DNA from 4 places in the Staphylococcus sp. IVB6214 genome. Region 1 is predicted to be linked to each of the others. Evidence: riboswitches for the same ligand, from Rfam matches in the RefSeq annotation. Region 1 holds a riboswitch; each other region holds the start of a gene.
What was found. Region 1 has a riboswitch for S-adenosylmethionine ahead of MUA51_RS10290 (O-acetylhomoserine aminocarboxypropyltransferase/cysteine synthase family protein). Riboswitches for the same ligand answer to the same signal wherever they lie in the genome.
Positions count from the first base shown of each region.

Region 2: another riboswitch for S-adenosylmethionine. It lies ahead of MUA51_RS08360 (M20 family metallopeptidase); the one in region 1 lies ahead of MUA51_RS10290 (O-acetylhomoserine aminocarboxypropyltransferase/cysteine synthase family protein).
Region 3: another riboswitch for S-adenosylmethionine. It lies ahead of metX (homoserine O-acetyltransferase MetX); the one in region 1 lies ahead of MUA51_RS10290 (O-acetylhomoserine aminocarboxypropyltransferase/cysteine synthase family protein).
Region 4: another riboswitch for S-adenosylmethionine. It lies ahead of metK (methionine adenosyltransferase); the one in region 1 lies ahead of MUA51_RS10290 (O-acetylhomoserine aminocarboxypropyltransferase/cysteine synthase family protein).

Region 1 is NZ_CP094723.1:2,090,326-2,095,895, forward strand. Features, by position in the region: gene adcA (zinc ABC transporter substrate-binding lipoprotein AdcA) at 1-925, opposite strand, end outside; gene MUA51_RS10290 (O-acetylhomoserine aminocarboxypropyltransferase/cysteine synthase family protein) at 1,104-2,387, opposite strand; SAM riboswitch class I at 2,494-2,593, opposite strand; gene nrdG (anaerobic ribonucleoside-triphosphate reductase activating protein) at 2,687-3,226, opposite strand; gene nrdD (anaerobic ribonucleoside-triphosphate reductase) at 3,223-5,073, opposite strand; gene MUA51_RS10305 (hypothetical protein) at 5,309-5,566, opposite strand.
Region 2 is NZ_CP094723.1:1,695,703-1,701,272, forward strand. Features, by position in the region: gene MUA51_RS08350 (DUF2750 domain-containing protein) at 1-505, opposite strand, end outside; gene ldmS (L-aspartate--L-methionine ligase LdmS) at 829-2,025, opposite strand; gene MUA51_RS08360 (M20 family metallopeptidase) at 2,022-3,203, opposite strand; SAM riboswitch class I at 3,301-3,405, opposite strand; gene MUA51_RS08365 (S-ribosylhomocysteine lyase) at 3,643-4,110, shown strand; gene MUA51_RS08370 (DoxX family protein) at 4,162-4,515, opposite strand; gene MUA51_RS08375 (pyrimidine-nucleoside phosphorylase) at 4,535-5,570, opposite strand, start outside.
Region 3 is NZ_CP094723.1:12,786-18,355, forward strand. Features, by position in the region: gene serS (serine--tRNA ligase) at 1-971, shown strand, start outside; gene MUA51_RS00055 (AzlC family ABC transporter permease) at 1,240-1,932, shown strand; gene MUA51_RS00060 (AzlD domain-containing protein) at 1,929-2,258, shown strand; SAM riboswitch class I at 2,314-2,416, shown strand; gene metX (homoserine O-acetyltransferase MetX) at 2,487-3,452, shown strand; gene MUA51_RS00070 (DUF2232 domain-containing protein) at 3,661-4,566, shown strand; gene MUA51_RS00075 (DHH family phosphoesterase) at 4,578-5,570, shown strand, end outside.
Region 4 is NZ_CP094723.1:1,433,203-1,438,772, reverse strand. Features, by position in the region: gene menC (o-succinylbenzoate synthase) at 1-415, shown strand, start outside; gene yidD (membrane protein insertion efficiency factor YidD) at 406-642, opposite strand; gene ytkD (RNA deprotection pyrophosphohydrolase) at 704-1,174, shown strand; gene MUA51_RS06925 (alpha/beta hydrolase family protein) at 1,155-1,925, shown strand; gene pckA (phosphoenolpyruvate carboxykinase (ATP)) at 1,966-3,546, opposite strand; SAM riboswitch class I at 3,807-3,913, shown strand; gene metK (methionine adenosyltransferase) at 4,025-5,230, shown strand; gene MUA51_RS06910 (nuclease-related domain-containing protein) at 5,281-5,570, shown strand, end outside.

The DNA of each region.
Region 1 (5,570 bases):
ATTTCAAAGGTTTCGCGTCTGTTTCTTTACGAATTGTATCAGTTACTTTATTTGCGACGTTTTCTTCGTACAAGATGTATTTCGCACCTGTTTCGTTGATTTCGTCTACAATTTTAGTTAATTCTTTTTGTGATGGGTCTTCTGCATTCAAGCTTTGAACACCTTTTTGAACGAAACCATAACGGTCTGCTAAGTAGCCAAGTGATTCGTGTGATACGAATACTGCGTGCCCTTCATGACCTTCTGTTGCTTTTTCCATTTTGTTATCAAGTTTATCTAAATCTTTCAATAACTTGTCAGCATTTTCTTTGTATTCTTTTTTGTGTTCTGGGTCACGTTCACTTAAGTCATCACGAATTGCTTTGACAAATGCTTCATCCATGTTTGGATCTAACCATACGTGTGGATCGTAACCACCGTGATGATGATGTGCATGACCGTGATCATCTGACTCGTGATCATGTTCATGTCCTTCTGCTTCATGGTCATGATCTTCGCCTTCATGATCGTGATCGTGCGCTTCACCTTCGTGATCATGTTCATGTTGGTCTGTTAATAACTCTGTCTTATCAAGGCTATCTTCAAGAGATAACTTGTGATCGTCTTTCTTGATTGCACCGGCTACTTTCTTAGCAACTGGATCTAAATTATCACCTGTGTATACGAACACATCTGATTTACTCGCGTTAATAATATCTTTTTGTGATGGCTCGAAACTATGTAAGTCCGCACCTTTAGGGTAAATAGAATCCACTTCGACGTGTTTCCCACCGATTTGTTCAACAAATGATTGGAGCGGATAAACTGTTGTTGTTACTTTCATCTTGTCGCCTGAAGAAGCTTTATTATCATCAGACTGACCACATGCTACTAATAACGAGCTTGCAAGTGCTGCTGTCGCTACTACTTTTAAACTTTTCTTCATTTATTAGACGCCTTCCTTCAAATAGTAATCATTACGATTAGAATTATACATGAGACTAGACAAATGTGCAATGACGTTTTTTGTTCATTTGTCAACTTTTTTTATGCTTATTTTATTTAATCACACAAATAAAGACACTTCAGAAACCTGCGTAAAAGGTTTCCAAAGTGTCTCGTATTTATGATTGAATTGCTGCAAAACCACGGTCTAAGTCAGCAATAATGTCGTTAATATGTTCAATACCGATAGACAAACGGATTGTTTCCGGCTCAATACCTGCTGCACGCTGCTCTTCTTCCGTTAATTGTTGGTGTGTTGTTGATGCTGGATGAATCACTAATGACTTCGCATCTCCTACGTTAGCGAGTAATGAGAACAGTTCCAGTCCTTCGATGAACTGCTTTCCTGCTTCATAACCGCCTTTCACGCCAAATGTAAAGATAGATCCTGCTCCTTTTGGTAAATAACGCTGTTTATTTTCATAGTACTCATTTGATTCTAAACCAGCATATTTCACCCAAGCCACTTGATCATGTCCTTCTAAATAATGCGCGACTTTTTCTGCATTTTCAACATGACGTTCAAGACGAAGTGACAATGTTTCTAACCCTTGAGTTAATAAAAAGGCGTTGAATGGCGATAGTGCCGCACCTGTATCACGCAAAAGTGTTGTGCGGATTTTGAATGCTAATGCTGCTTCACCAAAAGCATCTTTGAACACAAGTCCATGATATGACGGATCTGGTTCACTTAACCCTGGGAACTTGCCATCCCCCCAGTCAAAGTTACCTGCATCCACGATGACACCGCCCATTGACGTACCGTGACCACCGATAAACTTCGTTGCTGAGTGAACCACAATATTTGCACCGTACTCAATCGGACGGAATAAGTAGGGTGATGCAAATGTATTATCGACGATGAGCACAATACCATGTTTCTTTGTCACAGTGGCTAAAGCATCAAAGTCATCAATATTCCCTTCTGGATTACCGATTGTTTCAATGAAAAGTCCTTTTGTATTTGGACGGATTGCTGCTTCAATTTGTTCCACTTTCGTTGTATCTACTAATGTCACTTCAATGCCAAACTTAGGTAATGTATGACTGAAAAGCGTGTGTGTGCCACCATATAATTTGTCACTAGCTACGATATGATCGCCATTTTGTGCTACGGCTTGAATAGCATACGTTATTGCTGCCATACCTGACGCCACTGCAACACCCGCAACGCCACCTTCTAATTCGGCAACACGTGTCTCTAACACTGCCGTCGTTGGGTTTGTTAATCGTGTATAAATATTCCCCACTTCTTCTAACCCAAATAATCTTGCTGCATGCCCTGTATCATCAAATGTAAATGAAGTCGTTTGATAAATCGGCAAAGCACGTGACTTGGACACTGCATCTACCTCTTGTCCTGCATGTAATTGCAATGTTTCAAATTCGAATGATTCCGCCATATGATTCCCTCCTATAAATAAAAAAGCACACAGGCAAATCTCAACTTGTATCAAGATTTCCTGTGTGTATCTATTCGTATAATCAATAGTCGATTTGATTATAAAAGACTTATCTCTCAGGTTCGTATCACCTGCAGGAATTAGCACCTAACTCAATAGGTTGCCTGGTTTCATAGGGCCTGTCCCTTCACCAATCTTGATAAGATATATTTATTGTCACCTGTTACTTTTTAAATGTAACGCTATCATATATCAGAAAATTCCGAAAGTCAACCAATCTTTTTCGAATTCCGAGATATTTATTCAACATAGATGGCACGTCCTACCGAGAATGTTTCTCTAAAGGTCGGCATATGAATTACCCGTTGGTTCAGCGAGCCACGATAGGCAAGATTAGGACGATAGAGATGTTGTATAAACATCCCGTCCACAAGGACATCGATATTTTGAAGGATTGTCTTGCGTTCATCATCTTGACACCACAAATACTCGAGTTGATAACCTGTCCACACCCAAATGTCTTTCGTATGACCAAAGTGATGACGAAACGCACGGATTAACGGTACAATAACCGCTAAGTTGCAGAAAGGTTCACCACCGAGAATGCTCAACCCTGAAATATACGAAGGTTCACAAGCTGAGATTACTTCATCGATAATCGGATCCGTGAATGGTTCACCATAACGAAAATGTTGTGCTGCGACATTGTAACAACCCGGACAACGAAACGGACACCCCGATACATAAAGGCTGCAACGAACCCCTTCACCATCGACAAAACTATGCGTTTCAATTTTGGCAATGTATCCGGATCCCTGTATTAACGGTGCGCCTTTCATGATTTCGGCACCTTCATATGTTTAACCCGTGCACAAATCTCCTTGTGTCGTCCTTCAATCGTTGGGCGTTGCACTGGGTTACCAAGATAGCCACATGTTCTTTTCACTACATCAACCGTTTCGGGGTCTTTGTTACCGCAGTTTGGACAGCAATACCCTGTGTCTGTCGTATCAAAGTCACCTTCAAATCCGCATTCATAACAATGGTCGATTGGAATATTCGTTCCTAAGTAACTGACACGATCATATGAATAGTCCCATACCGCTTCTAACGCCTTTTTGTTGTGGTCTAACTTCGGATACTCACAGTAATGAATATAACCCCCGCTCGCATAGTGTGGATAGTCTTGCTCAAAGTCCAACTTCTCGAACGGCGTCACATCTTTGCGCACATCATAATGGAAAGAGTTTTGATAATAGCCTTTATCTGTTACATCAGGTACCGCACCGAACTGCTCATAATCTAAACGACAAAAACGATCGGTCAATGATTCACTTGGCGTACTGTATATGCTAAACCATACATCATGTTCTGCCGTCCAAGCATACTGATAGTCACGCATTGCCTTTAAAATATCAATCGTAAATGCCTTAGCTTCTGGATTCGTCTCCCATTCAGGACCATAGAACACGGTCGCCACTTCATAAAGACCAATATATCCCATTGAAATTGTCGCACGCTGGTTGTCAAATAACGTAAACACATCATCTTGTTCTTGCAAACGATATTTAAATGCACCATGCTTGTACAAAATCGGTGCATTATTCGGTTCAGCTTGTTTCACGCGCTCAATACGAAACGCCAACGCATCATGTAGAACATTCATACGCTCTTCAAAGAGTGACCAGAAATGTGCCTTGTCGCCATTTGATTCTAGAGCAATACGTGGCAGATTCAATGTCACAACACCTAAGTTACAACGTCCGCTATTCTCATACTCCCCTTGTTCATTTTGCCAAGCAGGTAAGAACGAACGACAACCCATTGGCGCCTTGAAATCTCCTAAAAGTTCAACCGTCTTGTCATAATTCAAAATATCCGGATACATCCGCTTCATTGAGCATTCTAGCGCTAATTGCTTAATGTCATAATTGGGATCAGTCGGAGCGAAATTCACGCCTTTCTTAATTGAAAAGACAAGTTTTGGGAAAATGGCTGTTACACGATCTTTTCCTAACCCTTTGATTCGTGTTTGTAGAATCGCTTGTTGGATTTTACGACTCATCTCATCCGTTCCCAAGCCGAAACCAAACGTCACGAAAGGTGTTTGCCCATTAGACGTATAGAGTGTATTAACTTCATATTCTAAACTTTCAATCGCCGCAAAAATATCTTGCGTCACTTGTTCATCGACATAGCATTCGATATCTTCTGGACGGACATATTTTTCTGCCATTGCACGGTGTTTACGTTCATTATGTATCGCATATTCACTGAGTACTTCATCAATTCGATCAATCGTACAGCCACCGTACTGGCTGCTTGATACGTTCGCAATCATTTGCACAAGTTGTGCCGCTGCCGTTTGAATCGACTTCGGTGATGTTACATGTGCATTCCCAATTTGAAATCCATGTGCCAACATATCTTTCGCATCGATCAAACAACAATTCGTCAGTGGTTGAAAAGGGTGATAATCTAAATCATGAAAGTGAATTTTTCCTGATTGATGTGCCGCAGCCACATGTTGTGGCAACAGATGCATCAATCCATATGATTTTGAAACAACACCTGCAGTCAAGTCACGCATTGTAGCAAATGTTTGACTGTCTTTATTTGCATTTTCATTCACAATTGTCGGATCTTTTGTGATCAGCCCTTTAAGGTCTTTTTCTAACTGATTCATATTTACACGCTTCTTCCTACATATAGTGTCTGATACTCATTTTAGATACTATATATAGTGTTTTCAACTCACAACAAAGCTGTTAACTGATTTGTCATTTCTTTGAGAACGTTATGTGAACTTTACACCTTGCACAATTATATGTTGATCATTACATGCGTTTGCACCATTCATTTTCTTAACAATACAAAAAAGCGCTACACCCCTTATCTCAGAGTGTAACGCCCCAACTATCTTATAATATGAAATCTAGAATGCCATAATATATGAAGAACATCTTTTTGCTTAATTTTGTTAAATAAAGAATTAAAATGATAAGTGTTGATATAAATATCACTGATTTATATTTCTTTTTTTCTTCCTTTTCTTCCTTAGATTCTTCACTTTCTAAATAAGCAAGCAGTTCAGCTTCAATCTCCTTGTTGATTGCTTCATTCGGATCTTCATGCTTTTCATCGACGACATCATGGTCCTTTACTTTTTCTTCTGTCATCTGA
Region 2 (5,570 bases), 390 kb from region 1:
CGGCCACTCTCTCAGCACGCTTACTCAAACTCCATACAGGCATGAAGTGAGATTGTTCGAAGTTATCATTCTCATCATAAACCACCGCAAAATGCTTCATCCCTTTTTGTGTCAAACCATAAACTGTGTCTGACTTAGCAACATCTTGTACAAACTCACGTACACGAATGTTATCCAAATCCGTCATAATCTCATTCATTGCTTCAACAATCTTAATCTCGTGTCCGGCTGCTTTATCTGTCACATTCACGAGCGCTTCATCATCATCGTCGAACATATCATCTAATTCATAAGTTGCAAAACGATCAATATCCATGGTGATGATCTTATCGAAAGCAACATCAAACGTCTCTAAATACTCAGTTGCAAATGCCTCACGTGTCCAAAAACAGAAATAAGGACGATCTCGATACATGTGCTTAACAATCTTTTTGTCTTTGACTGCAATAAAAAATTGCTCGTTCGTTAAAATATCTTTATAAAAACGTTCACCTTTATAAGACATGCTATACCCTCCACTTGTTGGTTCTCTTCATCGACTATAAATGACACCGATGATTCCGTCAATGCCTGATGGCACTCAATAATTCAATCTTTTGAGAGACTTGAATATACTTGAATAACCGTCATATTGACAATACCTAATTAGTTAGACTATAACATACTTTAGACATATAACCTAGACACGAGGTTGTGAGAGAAGCGCTTAGAATTTGAGCTGAACCCAAGCAATTTTCAAAATCGCTTTTTGATTTTGGGAGAATTGCGACGTTCTGTCGAAAATTCTGCTTCTCGAACACTGACATCACGAGGTTGTGAAAAGAACGCTTAGGAATTGAGTCCCGCTTCTTCAAGGAATTGTTGTTCATATGCTTCAATATCTGCTTCACTGTCCGCATGCCAAATACAGCCAAATCGTGAATCAACATGTTTATCTGTGTACCAATCTCCATCATAATATGACAATGGGAAAAGGACACCTTTTTCGATAAATGTTTTAATAGCTGCATAGAAACGGTCATTATCCCCTTTCGCCACATAACTATAAAACTTATGATAGGCACCTTCTAAGTTATCGGAAAGTAACAACATACTCGTAGAGCCGTTTTGTCGATAGTTTAAGTCAATTGCAAAGACTTGACCATCTGCATCTTCTAATAGGTCAAATCCCGCCACACCAATAAAGCCTTCTTCAACTGCTCGTTCCATAAGTGCTCGTCCAGCATCTATGATTGTCTGTGGTACGTGTTGGGCATTAACGTTACCTTGATAGAAGCCGTATTCATTCGTTAATTGTTTTGCAGCACCTAAATAAATAATACCTTTATCTGGATGTTTCGCAAACTGCACACAATAGTTATCCACGATATCAATACACTGTTCAATAATCAATGTATCCGTCGCTGTTTTCGCTTTCTTCACACGTGAAATGGCCTGTTCTAGTTCTGCTTGTGTGTAACAAATCATCACACCATACCCACCAGCTGTTGGTAAGTCATCTCCTGGTTTAATAACAACTGGTAAGTCCCAGCGACGAACTGCTTGTTCAAATTCGTTAAACGGCACCACTTCACGCTTTGGCAAGTATTTGCCATCTGTCCATTCTGGTATTTTTGACTTGTTATTCAAATCAATAAAAGTCTGTTTATTCATCGCATACTTGTCAGCAGGGACGATATCATCACCATGTACATATTGAAAATAAACTTTCCGTCCCTCTTCATATACAAGTCGTTGTAACAAAGTTTCATATGATGTTTGATCTCTAAAAGAATACAAATTATCAGGAATACGACGATGAATCATCGCAAATAATTGCGCTAACTTATCTGTCACACTTGCTTCATGAACAATTACGGGCATATCCGCTATCAGCAATTCTCTCGCAGATAAGAAGTTAGATTGATGTTCATCGGGTTCTAACCAAGGGTTCGACACATATGAAGGTCGAGATGAATATACGACATCACTTGAATACAACTCAGACATCGTCAAATAAGACTGGGTATTTTTTACATCGGTCATAATAAATGCTCCCTTAATAATTGATGTTCTTGTTGTATTTTCTCAAGTTGCGCTGGATCTTGAATTAATTTTGCGCCCATCAACGCAATAATCTTTGCCCCTTTAATTAGCGCCTTATCACCCATCGGACTAGCTGCAGCTTCTCTAAAACGATGTGTATGGCCTACTAAGCTTCTTGGACCAATTTTTACATGCGGATGAATTGTTGGTACAACGTGACTTACGTTACCTGTATCTGTTGATCCAAATCCAAAGTCATCATGACTGACTTCTTCACCGAGTTCCGTTGCATATTTCTCAAATAGGTCATCTAACAATGGTGCTTTAATAAATTCATTTACACCATTTTGAATCGGTCCAAATTCATAGTTACAGCCTGTTTGTAGTGCAGCCCCTTTGGCAATATCGTGCACACGTTCAGTGAGAACATCCAGTGACTTTCGTGTTGTCCCTCTCGTGTAAAAACGTGCATGTGTAAAGTCAGGAATAATATTCGCTGCTTTCCCACCATCTAAGATCACACCATGTACGCGTTCAGACGGTTGAATGTGTTGACGTAACTGAGCAACACCGTTGAAGAAGCTTAACATTGCATCGAGTGCGTTACGTGCTTCATACGCATTTTCTGAAGCATGCGCACTACGTCCGAAGAACTTAATATCCAACACGTCAACTGCAAGAGTATGAATCGTTGGGTACGTTTCATTGCCCGGATGTATCATCAATGCTACGTCAACATCTATAAGCCCTTCTTTAACATACGACGCCTTGGCAGAGCCGTTTTCGCCGCCTTCTTCTGCTGGACAGCCGTATACGACAACAGTCCCACCAATCTCGTCGACAACATGTTTCAATGCAACACCAGCTAATACACTGGCTGTTCCGATAATGTTATGTCCACAAGCATGTCCAAGTCCAGGTAACGCATCATATTCAGCCAAAAAGCCAATTCTTGGACCCGGTTTATCAGATTGGTAAGTTGCAATAAAGCCCGTCGCATGACCAGCAATATCACGTGTCACTTCAAAATCATGTTGCTTTAAATGATCAATTAATAATCGTGATGCGAATAGTTCTTCATTTCCTAATTCAGGGCGCTCATGTATTTGATGACTCATGTCCAAATAGTTCAGCCTATGGTTATCTATATAGTCTAGGATCTGTTGTTTTACTGTTATCAATGCAAAAAGCTCCTTTCAAAAAAATATCAACCTTGTACGAGCGCTACATTTATCAAGTGCGGTATGTACAAAGTTGATAATATCTTGTCCACGTCATTTATCTGTCAGCTAACTTGCTGTTGGATTTAGCACCTTTATCGTCACCGATGAGGTTGCAGGGCTTCACAGGGCCAATTCCCTCCACCACTCTTGATAAATTATATTTAATTATTACTTATTCTATCGGATTTACGATCATTTGTCATGTCATTTTTTCAATATTTTCTAAAATCTTTGTAAACGAGTTATTTCCGTCTACTCGACAGCATATCCTATACATAGAACCTTTTATTGTTTTCAAATCTATACCCACATATTCAAAATTCAAATCATGTCCCTGTTAGTTTCTTCTGAATATGATAAAATAACGATAAACTATAAAGGAGGCGTTATCACAATGCCAAAAATGAATGTTGAAAGTTTTAACCTAGACCATACTAAAGTTGTTGCCCCTTATATCCGCTTAGCTGGTAAAATGACTGGGAACAACGGTGACGAAATCCACAAATACGATATTCGTTTTAAACAACCAAACAAAGAACATATGGACATGCCAGGCTTACACTCATTAGAACATTTAATGGCAGAGAATATTCGAAACCATTCAGACAAAGTGGTTGATTTAAGTCCTATGGGCTGTCAAACAGGTTTTTACGTCTCATTTATTAATCATGATGACTATGAAGATGTATTAAACATCATTGAAAAAACGATTCAAGATGTCCTTAATGCAACAAAAGTTCCTGCTTGCAATGAAGTACAATGTGGCTGGGCTGCTTCTCACTCATTAGAAGGTGCAAAAGTAATTGCACAAGCTTTTTTAGACAAGCGTGATCAATGGCACGATGTCTTCGGTGAAGGATAAAGTAAATTAAACGTAAAAAACACGGATGCAATTGCACCCGTGTTTTTTGGATTAAAGTTTGCGTATCCATGCCATTAAGACAAATTGCAATGGAAGCCGACCATATAAAACGGATTTTGGTAACACTTTGTCACCAAGTGGTAATCCCTGACGTGCCATATAAATATTAGCTGGGAATACTGCCCATAAAAATGCAATCATCGCATGTTTAAACCAGTATCCAGGTTTTCTCAACGCCAAGCCAATACCAAAGATCAGTTCCATGACACCCGTTATCCATACAATCTCCTTCTTAAACGGTAAATAGTGCGGCACAATATTTGTGAAGTTACGTTCACGTTTAAAGTGTAAGTAACCCGCCCCCGTAAATAAGATTGCTAACAGTTGTCGACTTATCCATTTCATTATATTCAATCCTTTATACTTATTTTGTAATCACTTCGTGAATTAATGTAGGTGTTTCTCCACGATCACTAATTGTGATATTATCATATAATTTTTCTTTCACTTGTTCAACATCTTCTTGGTTTGCATAAATTGTTAATAGTGATTCGCCTTCTTCAACTTTGTCGCCAACTTTTTTATTTAATACAAGACCTACAGCTAAGTCAATTGTATCTTCTTTTGTTTGACGGCCTGCACCTAACATCATAGAAGCAATACCAATTTCATTTGCAATCATTTCAGACACAACACCAGATTGTTTAGCTGGCAATTCGAACGTGTATTTCGCAGTTGGTAACTTAGATGGATCATCTACAACAGATGCGTCTCCACCTTGATTGCTCAAGAAAACTTTGAATTTTTCAAGTGCTTTACCGTTCTCAATGACACCTTTTAACAATTCACGTGCTTCATCTAATGTCTCAGCTTTTTCAGCTAATACGACCATTTGAGAGCCAAGTGTTAAAACTAATTCTGTTAGGTCTTCTGGTCCTTCACCTTTCAATGTGTCAATTGCTTCTTTCAGCTCAAGCGCATTACCAATAGCACGACCAAGTGGTTGGCTCATATCAGAAATAATCGCCATCGTGTTACGTCCAACTTGGTTACCAATTTTTACCATTGCGTTTGCCAGTTGTTCAGCATCTTCAACTGTTTTCATAAATGCACCGTTACCCGTCTTAACATCTAATACAATCGCATCTGCACCTGCAGCAATCTTCTTACTCATAATTGAAGATGCAATTAATGGAATTGAGTTGACCGTACCTGTTACATCACGTAGCGCATAGATTTTTTTATCAGCAGGTGTTAAGTTCCCTGTTTGACCGATAACTGCAAGATGATCTTCATTTACTAGCTTAATAAACTCATCTTCAGAGATTTCAACGTGGAAGCCTTCAACCGCTTCTAATTTATCAATCGTGCCACCTGTATGACCCAATCCACGACCACTCATTTTTGCTACTGGAATTTCTAATGCAGCCACTAATGGTGCTAGCACAAGTGTTGTTGTA
Region 3 (5,570 bases), 110 kb from region 1:
TTCCTAACTTAATTCATGATGATGTGCCACAAGGTGCAGACGATACTGAAAACGTTGAATTGAAAAAATGGGGCACACCACGTGAATTTGACTTTGAAGCAAAAGCACACTGGGATCTTGTTGAAGAGTTAGGTATGGCAAACTTTGAACGTGCTGCACGTGTATCTGGTGCACGCTTTGTATTCTTAACAAACGAAGGTGCGAAGTTAGAGCGTGCCTTAATCAACTACATGTTGACAAAACATACAACACAACATGGTTACACTGAAATGAATGTACCACAACTTGTAAACCGTCACTCAATGTATGGAACAGGTCAACTACCTAAGTTTGAAGAAGACTTATTCAAAGTTGAAAAAGAAGGTCTTTACACAATTCCAACGGCAGAAGTACCATTAACAAACTACTACCGTGAAGAAGTGATTCAACCGGGTGTGTTACCTGAAAAATTCACAGGACAATCTGCATGTTTCAGAAGTGAAGCAGGATCTGCTGGTCGTGATACACGTGGCTTAATCCGTCTTCACCAATTCGAAAAAGTTGAAATGGTGCGCATTGAAAAACCTGAAGATTCTTGGAATGCATTAGAAGAAATGACTGGTAACGCAGAAGCGATTCTTGAGGAATTAGGCTTACCATACCGTCGTGTGATTTTATGTACTGGAGACATTGGCTTCGGTTCAAGTAAAACTTACGATTTAGAAGTATGGTTACCAAGTTACAACGACTATAAAGAGATCAGCTCTTGCTCAAACTGTGTTGATTTCCAATCACGTCGTGCAAACATCCGCTTCAAACGCGACAAAGATGCAAAACCTGAATATGTACACACATTAAACGGTTCTGGTTTAGCAGTAGGTCGTACATTTGCAGCTATCGTTGAAAACTATCAAAATGAAGATGGTTCTATCACAATCCCAGAAGCACTTGTACCATTCATGGGCGGACAAACAGTCATTGAACCAAAATAATTCTCGGTACCAATATTTACTCTCTAAATTAATATAGATACACGAAGGCCTTTCGAAGTGAATTCTCTCTCACTTTGAAAGGTCTTTTTTAATATTAAGACATCCCTAGACTCTCTATTGTCAGAAAATTTAGTGATATAAAACGGTGTTTTAACAGTGTTTTTAGACATCGGTTTGTGTGCATGCACTGTGAAGGTTGTCTAACAATGTAGATTTTGAAATTGTTTTGTAATACAATAAGTTTAATTTTGATGAAGGGGGTCACATCATGGCATATCAGACATTCAGACAAGGCATCAAAGATTGTATTCCAACCTTGCTTGGATACGCAGGTATTGGATTTTCATTCGGTGTCGTGGGGAGTACCTCTGGCTTCAATCTATTCGAAATCGCATTATTGTCCATTTTAATTTATGCTGGAGCAGCGCAATTCATCGTGATTGCTTTGATGGCTGTTCATACGCCCGTATGGGTCATCGTCTTAACCACGTTAATTGTCAACAGTCGAATGTTTTTGTTGAGTATGACGTTAGCTCCGTCCTTCAAATCAGAAACATTAGGTCATCGTGTCGGCATCGGCGCATTGTTGACGGACGAGACATTTGGTGTAGCCATCACACCTTATTCAAAAGGGGAGATGATTGGTCGTAACTGGATGCATGGCTTGAATATTACAGCATATCTATTTTGGATTTTTACGACAATTCTTGGTGCTGCGCTCGGTGACTTTGTGAGTCGACCGGAAATGTTTGGACTTGATTATGCGATATTAGCGATGTTTGTTTTCTTGGCAGCGGCACAATTAGAGGGCGTACAGAAGTCTAAGATACGTCTATATATGTTGCTCATCTGTGTTGTCACCGTATTAATGCTTGTATTAAGTCTATTTATGCCGTCTTATCTCGCAATTATGATTGCATCAATATTGACGGCGACATTAGGGATGGTGATGGAACAATGACATGCTATTTCTTAATTGCGGTCGTCTTATCAGGCGTTGTAACATTGCTCGTGCGCATTTTGCCACTTGTGATGATTTCACGACTCGAACTCTCTGAGAAATTCATCAAATGGCTCTCATTTATTCCGATTACGTTATTTACAGCACTTGTCGTCGATGGCTTGATAAAGCAGCAAAGCGGTGTATTTGGCTATGCGATCAACTGGACGTTTGTCATTGCGCTCATTCCAACAATATGGATTGCATTACGTACACGGAGTTTGACAATAACGGTATTGGTGGGGATGGTAGCTGTGGCGTTATTGAGACTGATGATGGCTCCTTGATGTTGTTTTATAGACAAAAATAGTGTATCATAACACTTAATTTAAATATGCTGAAAACTTATTGAGAGAAGCTGAGGGATTTGGCCCGTTGACGCTTCAGCAACCACTTATATACAAGAACGGTGCTACAACCAACGATTGCGGTCGGATAATAAGTCATCCTATATAGATAAGACTGTATCGTTGTTGGCTCAATGATACAGTTTTTAATTTTTAGGAGGGCGAGCAATGAGCAACTATACCGTAGATACGTTACATTTAGGAACATTCACAACAGAATCAGGCGAAACAATTCAAGATTTACAATTGCGCTATGAATACGTCGGTTACAAAGGGCAGCCATTGGTTCTCGTTTGCCATGCTTTAACGGGCAATCACCTAACTTATGGCACAGATGAACAGCCAGGGTGGTGGCGTGAAATTATCGATGGTGGGTATATGCCATTTCACGACTATCAGTTTTTGACATTTAACGTCATCGGTAGTCCGTTTGGATCGAGTTCACGTGCCAATGACAGCGACTTTCCAGAGCATTTAACGATGCGTGATATTGTTAGAGCAATCGAACTCGGCGTGAAGGCACTCGGTTATACAGAAATTGATATTCTGATTGGAGCGTCACTCGGTGGCATGCAGGTGATGGAGCTGTTATACAATCGACAGTTTCACGTGAAAAAAGCGGTGATTCTTGCAGCAACAGCGAAGACGTCTTCGTATAGTCGTGCATTTAACGAAATTGCACGTCAAGCCATTCATATAGGGGGGACGGAAGGTTTGAGCATTGCACGACAACTTGGGTTCTTAACTTACCGCTCTTCGAAAAGTTACGAGTCAAGATTCACACCTGATGAAGTCGTCGCTTATCAAAAACATCAAGGGGACAAGTTCAAGTCATCTTTTCATTTAGAGAGTTACTTAACACTGCTCGATGTCTTAGATAGTCATGATATTTACCGTGGTCGTGATGACGTTAGTGCTGTATTTCGCATGCTCGACACGAAAGTTTTAACGATAGGTTTCGTCGATGACTTGCTGTATCCAGATGATCAAGTTGAAGCGGTCGGTCAACATTTTCGATATCATCGTCACTTCTTCGTTCCTGACAACGTCGGTCATGACGGCTTCCTGCTAAACTTCAATGATTGGGCACCTTATCTCTATCATTTCTTAAAAGTTTCCCGTTTTCGTCGCTAGGCTTAGACGGATATCCGACATTTTGTTATAATCAAAGGAATGAAGAAAAGAAGGGGTAAAATTTTGAATATGCGTATGCATAACAAGACGTAGACGCCTCATTCTATTCATATTTTGTCAGTGTCGTATCAATCCAAGTCATTGTATTCACACGGCAAAATTTGTAAAATAAGCGATAAAGAAATAAATTAGTTTGGAAGTGGCGTTATTGTTTTCAAAAATACAGTTTAAGCCAATGTTGCTATGTACACTTGCATGGCTGTTGGTCATCTTAGTAATAGACTTCTTACCCGCATTAGGATTGATTGTTGCACTGTTTGCAACACTCCCGGGTATTATATTATGGCATCGCTCAATCCATTCGTTCGGCTTTAGCGTCTTTGTTACATTCATCTTTGCCACATTAACAGGTAGTGTCTTGTTGATGAGCTTTATGATGATTGTTTTCGTAATCAGCGCATTGATTGGACGTCTGTTACAGCAGCGTGCTTCTAAAGAGCGCATCTTGTATATGACAACATTGGTATCGAGTGTATTAACGCTAGGTGTGATGATGTTTTTACAAAGCATTCAACAATTACCTTATGCTCATGAAATGTTAGAACCTTATCAAGCCGTCGTAGATCAAGCAGCTGCAATGCAAGATGTAGATGAAGCATCAAAAGAAGTATTGAATGCATCGGTACAACAACTTGCTATACAAATGCCAGGTTTGATTGTCATTGCATTGGCAATTTTCATGTTTTTAACACTCGTTATTATTTGTCCTATTTTGCGTAAGTTCAAGATTGCAACGCCCGTATTCAGACCTCTCTTTTTATGGCAGATGGGACGTTCAGTTTTCATTATTTATGCGATCGCTTTGTTGGTAGGCATAACAACAGAACCTGCAACGACAATGAATAGTATCAGTGTGAATTTTCAAATTGTACTCGGCTTTTTACTAGTTATTCAAGGTTTGAGTTTTATCCATTATGTATGTGTGATGAACCGTCTACATATTAGTTTGACGATTGTGTTTGTCATGTTAGGTATTGCATTTTATCCTTTAACACGCTTAATTGGATTGTTAGATATAGGTTTAAATTTAAAAGCTATGATTAAAAAACGATAAGAGGTGACAAAATGAATCGTCATGCTATAAAGAAGGCACTGGTCATCCCGTTTGTATTGATGACGCTTGCTGCCATGATAAGCGTTGGTGTCTTGGTGCTTTTTAACAAGATGTTTGCACTCGCGCTCGCATTAGGCTTGTTCGTTGTGCTTATCATTTGTGCAGTACTTCTGAAACGTATGTATCAACATTTTGATCGCTACATTGATCAGTTGAGCGGTAAGATTTCAGTTGGAAGTGATAGAGCGGTCAAAACGATGCCAATGGGATTGATTGTATTAGACGATGCAGAACAAATTGAATGGGTCAATCCGTTTATGTCAGAACGTATCGAACGCAATGTGATTTCAGATCCAATCAATGAAGTGTACCCAAATATTTTGAAACGATTAGAAAAAGCGAAAGAAATTGAATACCAAGATGGTCCATACGCATATCGTGTCAAATATTCAGAAGAAGAGAAAATACTTTACTTCCTTGATATGACAGAAGAAACTGAAATTCGACAAGAATATGAAGATCAACAACCGATTATTGCAACGTTGTTTTTGGATAACTACGATGAAATTACACAAAATATGAATGATACGCAGCGTTCAGAGATTAACGCTATGGTAACACGTGTTATCAGCCGTTGGGCACAGACACATAACGTTTACTTCAAGCGTTATAGCTCAGATCAATTCGTTGCGTATTTGAACAGACGTATTTTACGAGAAATTGAAGAGAGCAAGTTTGACATTTTAAGTCAATTGCGTGAGAAGAGTAGTGGTTACCGTGCACAACTGACATTCAGTATTGGTGTTGGAGAAGGCTCCGAAAACTTAATCGATCTTGGCGAACTTTCACAATCAGGTCTTGACTTGGCATTGGGTCGTGGTGGAGACCAAGTGGCGATTAAAAATATTAATGGTAACGTTCGTTTCTACGGGGGTAAGACTGACCCGATGGAAAAACGGACACGTGTTCGTGCACGTGTTATCTCGCATGCGCTGAAAGACATC
Region 4 (5,570 bases), 660 kb from region 1:
AGAAGAACCGTTTCCGAAGTTGTTGAAAAAGGAAGAACTCGAAAATATGCCTCCGATTGCAATTGATGAGCATGCGACGGATGAACAAGCTATTGTACAAGCTGTGGAACATAATCATGTGCGTGTTGTTGTCATTAAGCCGTTTAGAGTAGGTGGTATAGACCGTGCTTTATCACTGATAGACACATTACATAATCAAGGCATTACAGTTGTTATCGGAGGTATGTATGAGTGTGGCTTGAGCCGATATTTCACAGCTCTAGCCAGTCGATATGGTGATTATGCTGGTGATGTCACACCATGCGGATATTATTTTACGGATGATATCGTGATGCAATCAGACCGAGTCATAAACGGACGGTTACAATTTAAACCACCTGTTATTGATGCGTCGAAATTACAGCATTATTCATGATGATGTTTCTCTTTTTTTAAAGGAACAGGATCAAAGCCCCCTTTATGAAATGGATGACATCTCAAGATTCGATTAATAGCTAACCAACTGCCTTTGATGGCACCGTGTACTTGGATCGCCTCGATAGCGTAATTTGAACATGTTGGATAGAAGCGACATGATGGTGGTGTCAATGGTGATATAAATCGCTGATAGAAGCGAATACATTTGACGAATATTTTTTTCATTCATAGACCTCCGTGTAGATGATTAGAAATATTGTAACATAGAATAAGGGGAGATTGGATTTTGGAGTTTATAGATGCAGCCCAACAACGGGTGACTTTAAGTTTTCGTGCACATCATGACATTGCTGACGGTGACCATGTGTTGGCACTACCTATATATCAAAAACGATTGCTCATGACAGATCATCGACAACGCGGAATTGAGTTTCCCGGTGGTAAATGTGAAGCGGGGGAAACGGCGGTAGATGCATTAAAACGAGAATTATATGAAGAGACTGGGGCAACAATAGAAACGTTATATTATATTGCGCAATATACAGTTCACAAGGAGACGATGCCATTTAAAAAAGATGTTTACGTAGTCATTGTGAATCATATTGAAGAAAAATCGGACTATTTAGAGACGAATGGGCCAGTAATAGTATCTAAAATTGAAGATATTCCTGAAGATAAGCGGAGTATTTTGCTATCTGATGAGGCGATTTTGGCTTGTGTAGAAAGGATGGTATCGCTTGGATTTTATCAGTTATAAACGTATGCCAGCAGATCTCGGAACGCATCAAGTGGATGAAGTACAGTATAATGCAGACGGTGTGACTGTACGTGGATTACTTGTAACACCGAAACAATCTGTTGAACGAATTGTAGTCTACCTACGTGGTGGGAAAGGACAAGTGGGGCGAGTTCGGTTAGGTCGAATGTTGCAGTTTGTAAATACAACTACACTTGTTTTTGGTCCTTATTATCGTGGTAACAATGGCAGTCAGGGGCGGGATGCGTTTGCAGGTGATGACTTACAAGATGTTATTGTGGGTGTCGAGATTCTCAAAAAAATGTACCCCAATGTCCCTATTCATTTGATTGGTTTTTCTCGTGGTGGTATCCAAGGATTATTGACATTCCAAGCTGTACAAGCAGCGAGTTATATCATATGGGGTGGTGTCTCTGATATGCATCTTATGTATGAAGAGCGTGTTGATTTGAGGGGGATGTTGCGACGTATGATAGGACATCCGAAAAAGCAACCAGAAGCATATGAACAACGAGATGCATTGCGTATAATTGATCATACCGCACCTCCAATCTTGATTGTACATGGTGGTTTAGATGCACAAGTAGGTATTCATCAAGCGTATCATCTAGCCAAACACTTGGAAGCCAAACATGCTCGCTATGAGACATTTTATCAGATGGAAGAAGGTCACCTACCACGTCCCGAAGCCTTATCAGAAGTACTCCAACGAATACAAAGCTGGATGGATGAAGTTGAAAGGAATATATAAAAGAGAGACACGCGATCGTGTCTCTCTTTTTGAGTTCTATTTATCCTTTGAAACCGCCATTTTGTTGTAATTGTTGAGTTTCTTCACCGAACTTTTTGAAGTTTTCACGGAAACGTTCGATTAAGTCTGTTGCTTGTTTGTCATAGGCTTCTTTATCATGCCAAGCATTTTTAGGTTGTAGAATTGTTGTTGGTACGCCTTCAATTTCAGTTGGAATACTTAAACCAAAGATTTCATCTTCTTCAAACGTACTGTTTTTCAGAGAACCGTTAATTGCGCTGTTTACCATTTTACGTGTGTATTTCAATTCGATACGGTTACCTTTTCCGTATACGCCACCAGTCCAACCTGTGTTCACTAAGTAGACATCTACTTCGTGTTTGTCAATTAAGTCACCAAGTAAGTCAGCGTACACTTTTGCATTCAATGGTAAGAATGGTGCACCGAAGCAAGTTGAGAATGATGGTTGCGGCTCAGTGATGCCACGTTCAGTACCAGCAAGCTTAGATGTGAAACCACTTAGGAAGTGATACATTGCTTGGTCTTTGCTTAACTTAGAAATGGGTGGTAATACACCGAAAGCATCTGCAGTTAAGAAAATAATCGTGTTTGGATGTGATGCTTTTGAAGGTACAACAATATTGTCGATATGTTCAATAGGGTATGCTGCACGTGTATTTTCTGTATATTTGTTATCATCGAAGTCGATATAACCATGTTCATCAACAACTAAGTTTTCTAATACTGTACCGTAACGAATCGCATCAAAAATTTGTGGTTCTTTTTCAGCTGACAAGTTGATTGCTTTTGCGTAACAACCCCCTTCAATGTTAAATACACCATTTTCATTCCAGCCGTGTTCGTCATCACCTATTAATTTGCGATCTGGATCCGCAGATAAAGTTGTTTTACCAGTACCTGATAAACCGAAGAATAACGCAACATCGCCTTTACGACCTACGTTAGCTGAACAGTGCATACTCATGATGTCACGTTTAGGAAGTAGATAGTTCATCACAGAGAAGATAGACTTTTTCATTTCTCCTGCATATTCTGTACCACCGATGAGTACAGTTTTATGTTTGAATGACACGATAACGAATGTTTCAGAACGTGTGCCGTCTTTTTCAGGATCTGCTTTAAATGTCGGTGCAGAAATGATTGTGAAGTCAGCTTTGATTTTTTCTGCTTCGCTCTTAGAATGTGGACGAATAAACATATTTTGTGCGAAAAGGTTATGCCATGCGAATTCATTCACAACTGTTAATTTTAGTTGGGAATCCTTGTCGCTTCCGGCATAGCCGTTGAATACGAACACTTCGTCTTTAGCATCTAAATACTCTAATACTTGATGGTATAGATTTAAAAACTTGTCCTCAGAAATAGGTTGGTTTACAGTACCCCAGTCGATGTCATCGATGACTTGTGGATTATTAACGATATATTTATCTTTTGGAGAACGCCCCGTATATTCTCCAGTTTTTGCGTTAATTGCTCCAAGCTCTGTTAATTCTGCCTCGCCACGACTCAAAATTTTGTTGTAGAGTTCAGTTTTTGTAAGCTGCAGATGAGAAGTAGGCTTGTCAATCAATGCATTCAGTGCACTTGTATCAAATGACATGATGAATCCCTCCAATAGTTTCTTCTTTAATGTAAGCCTTTACAATTACAGAGTATAACATATTTGGGTAATAATCCCTATAAAAATTCTAAAAAAATTACGGGTGATTTTCTTCGAGGGAAATGACGGATTTTGCATGGAAATATAGGAAATATAAGGGTTTGTTTGATGGCGTTTTCATGAAATGATCATCTAGTATTTGAATACATTTGTGAAATTGACACATGATCAAAATTTATGTAATATAAAAGCAACGGATTCTCTTATCCTGAGTGGTGGAGGGACATGGACCCAATGAAACCCAGCAACCTCTTTTAACGAAGAAAGGTGCCAAACCGTTTGCAGGCGATAGCCTGAACGATAAGAGCGAATGGACGTTGAGCCTTCACTCTATGTATGTGCCGTAGTGGTGAAAGGCTCTTTTTATTTGAGCTCAGATAAAGAGAGTGTTCGTAATCTATTTTTAAAGGAGCATATTATGACAAATAATAAACGATTATTTACTTCAGAGTCTGTTACTGAAGGTCATCCGGATAAGATTGCTGACCAAATTTCAGATGCAATACTTGATGAAATTCTGAAAGGAGATAGTCATGCACGTGTTGCTTGTGAAACAACAGTAACAACAGGTATGGCTCTCATCGCAGGGGAAATAACTACGTCGACATATGTGGATATCCCTAAAGTAGTACGTGAAACCGTTAAGCAGATTGGTTACACACGTGCTAAGTATGGTTATGATTATAAAACAATGTCTGTATTAACTGCGATTGACGAACAATCTCCTGATATTGCACAAGGTGTAGACCGTGCATTGGAATATCGAGATGCATCGAATGACGAAGTATTGAATATTGGTGCAGGTGACCAAGGACTTATGTTTGGTTATGCAACAAATGAGACAGCATCATTTATGCCACTACCAATTGATTTATCGCATAAATTAGCGAAACGTCTGACAGATGTTAGAAAAGATGGCACATTAGACTATTTACGTCCAGATGGAAAGGTTCAAGTGACTGTTGAATATGATGAGAACGATCAACCGAAGCGTATCGATACGATTGTTATATCATCACAACATCACGAAGAAGTTGCACTTGATCAAATTCAACGAGACATTAAAGAGTATGTCATCTATCCAGTAGTACCTGAGACGTTATTGGATGATGAAACGAAATTTTTCATCAATCCAACAGGTCGTTTTGTAATCGGTGGACCACAAGGTGATGCAGGTCTGACAGGTCGAAAAATTATCGTAGACACATATGGTGGATACGCACGACATGGCGGGGGTGCATTCTCAGGTAAAGATCCAACGAAAGTGGACCGTTCAGCAGCTTATGCGGCACGCTATGTAGCTAAAAATATCGTAGCTGCAGGATTTGCTGATAAATGTGAAGTTCAATTGGCATATGCGATTGGTGTCGCACAGCCAGTATCTATCGCTATTGATACGTTTGGAACGGGTACTGTTTCTGAGGAGTCATTGATTCAAGCAGTGCGTTCTCACTTTGACTTGAGACCAGCCGGTATCATCCAAATGTTAGACTTACAACGTCCAATCTATAAACAAACAGCAGCGTACGGACACTTCGGACGTACAGATGTTGAATTGCCATGGGAGAAAACAGACAAAGTAGACGTATTGAAAGAGGCAGTTCAAGCGTATACAGCTCAATAATGAATTTATAGCGTATTGTATAAATGTAAACAAAAGGAAGGATTTTAAAAATGACACAGTTTGGCCCAATGGAAATAGGCTTGTATGTTGCCGTAGGGATTGCAGTTATTTGTTTTATTATGTTTTTAGTTGCACTGAATCGCAAAAAGAAAGCACAACAAAGAATTGAAACACAATACAAAGAAAAAGAAGAAAAATTAACACAGTCACACCAAGAAGCACTTGAAAAGGTAAGAATTGAAAAGAAAAAAGTGGAAACAAAGCATAAAGAAGATTATGAAACGATGGTGGCTTCGAAAGACAGAGAAATTGATGCATTAAAAGTCTTTTCGAAAAACAA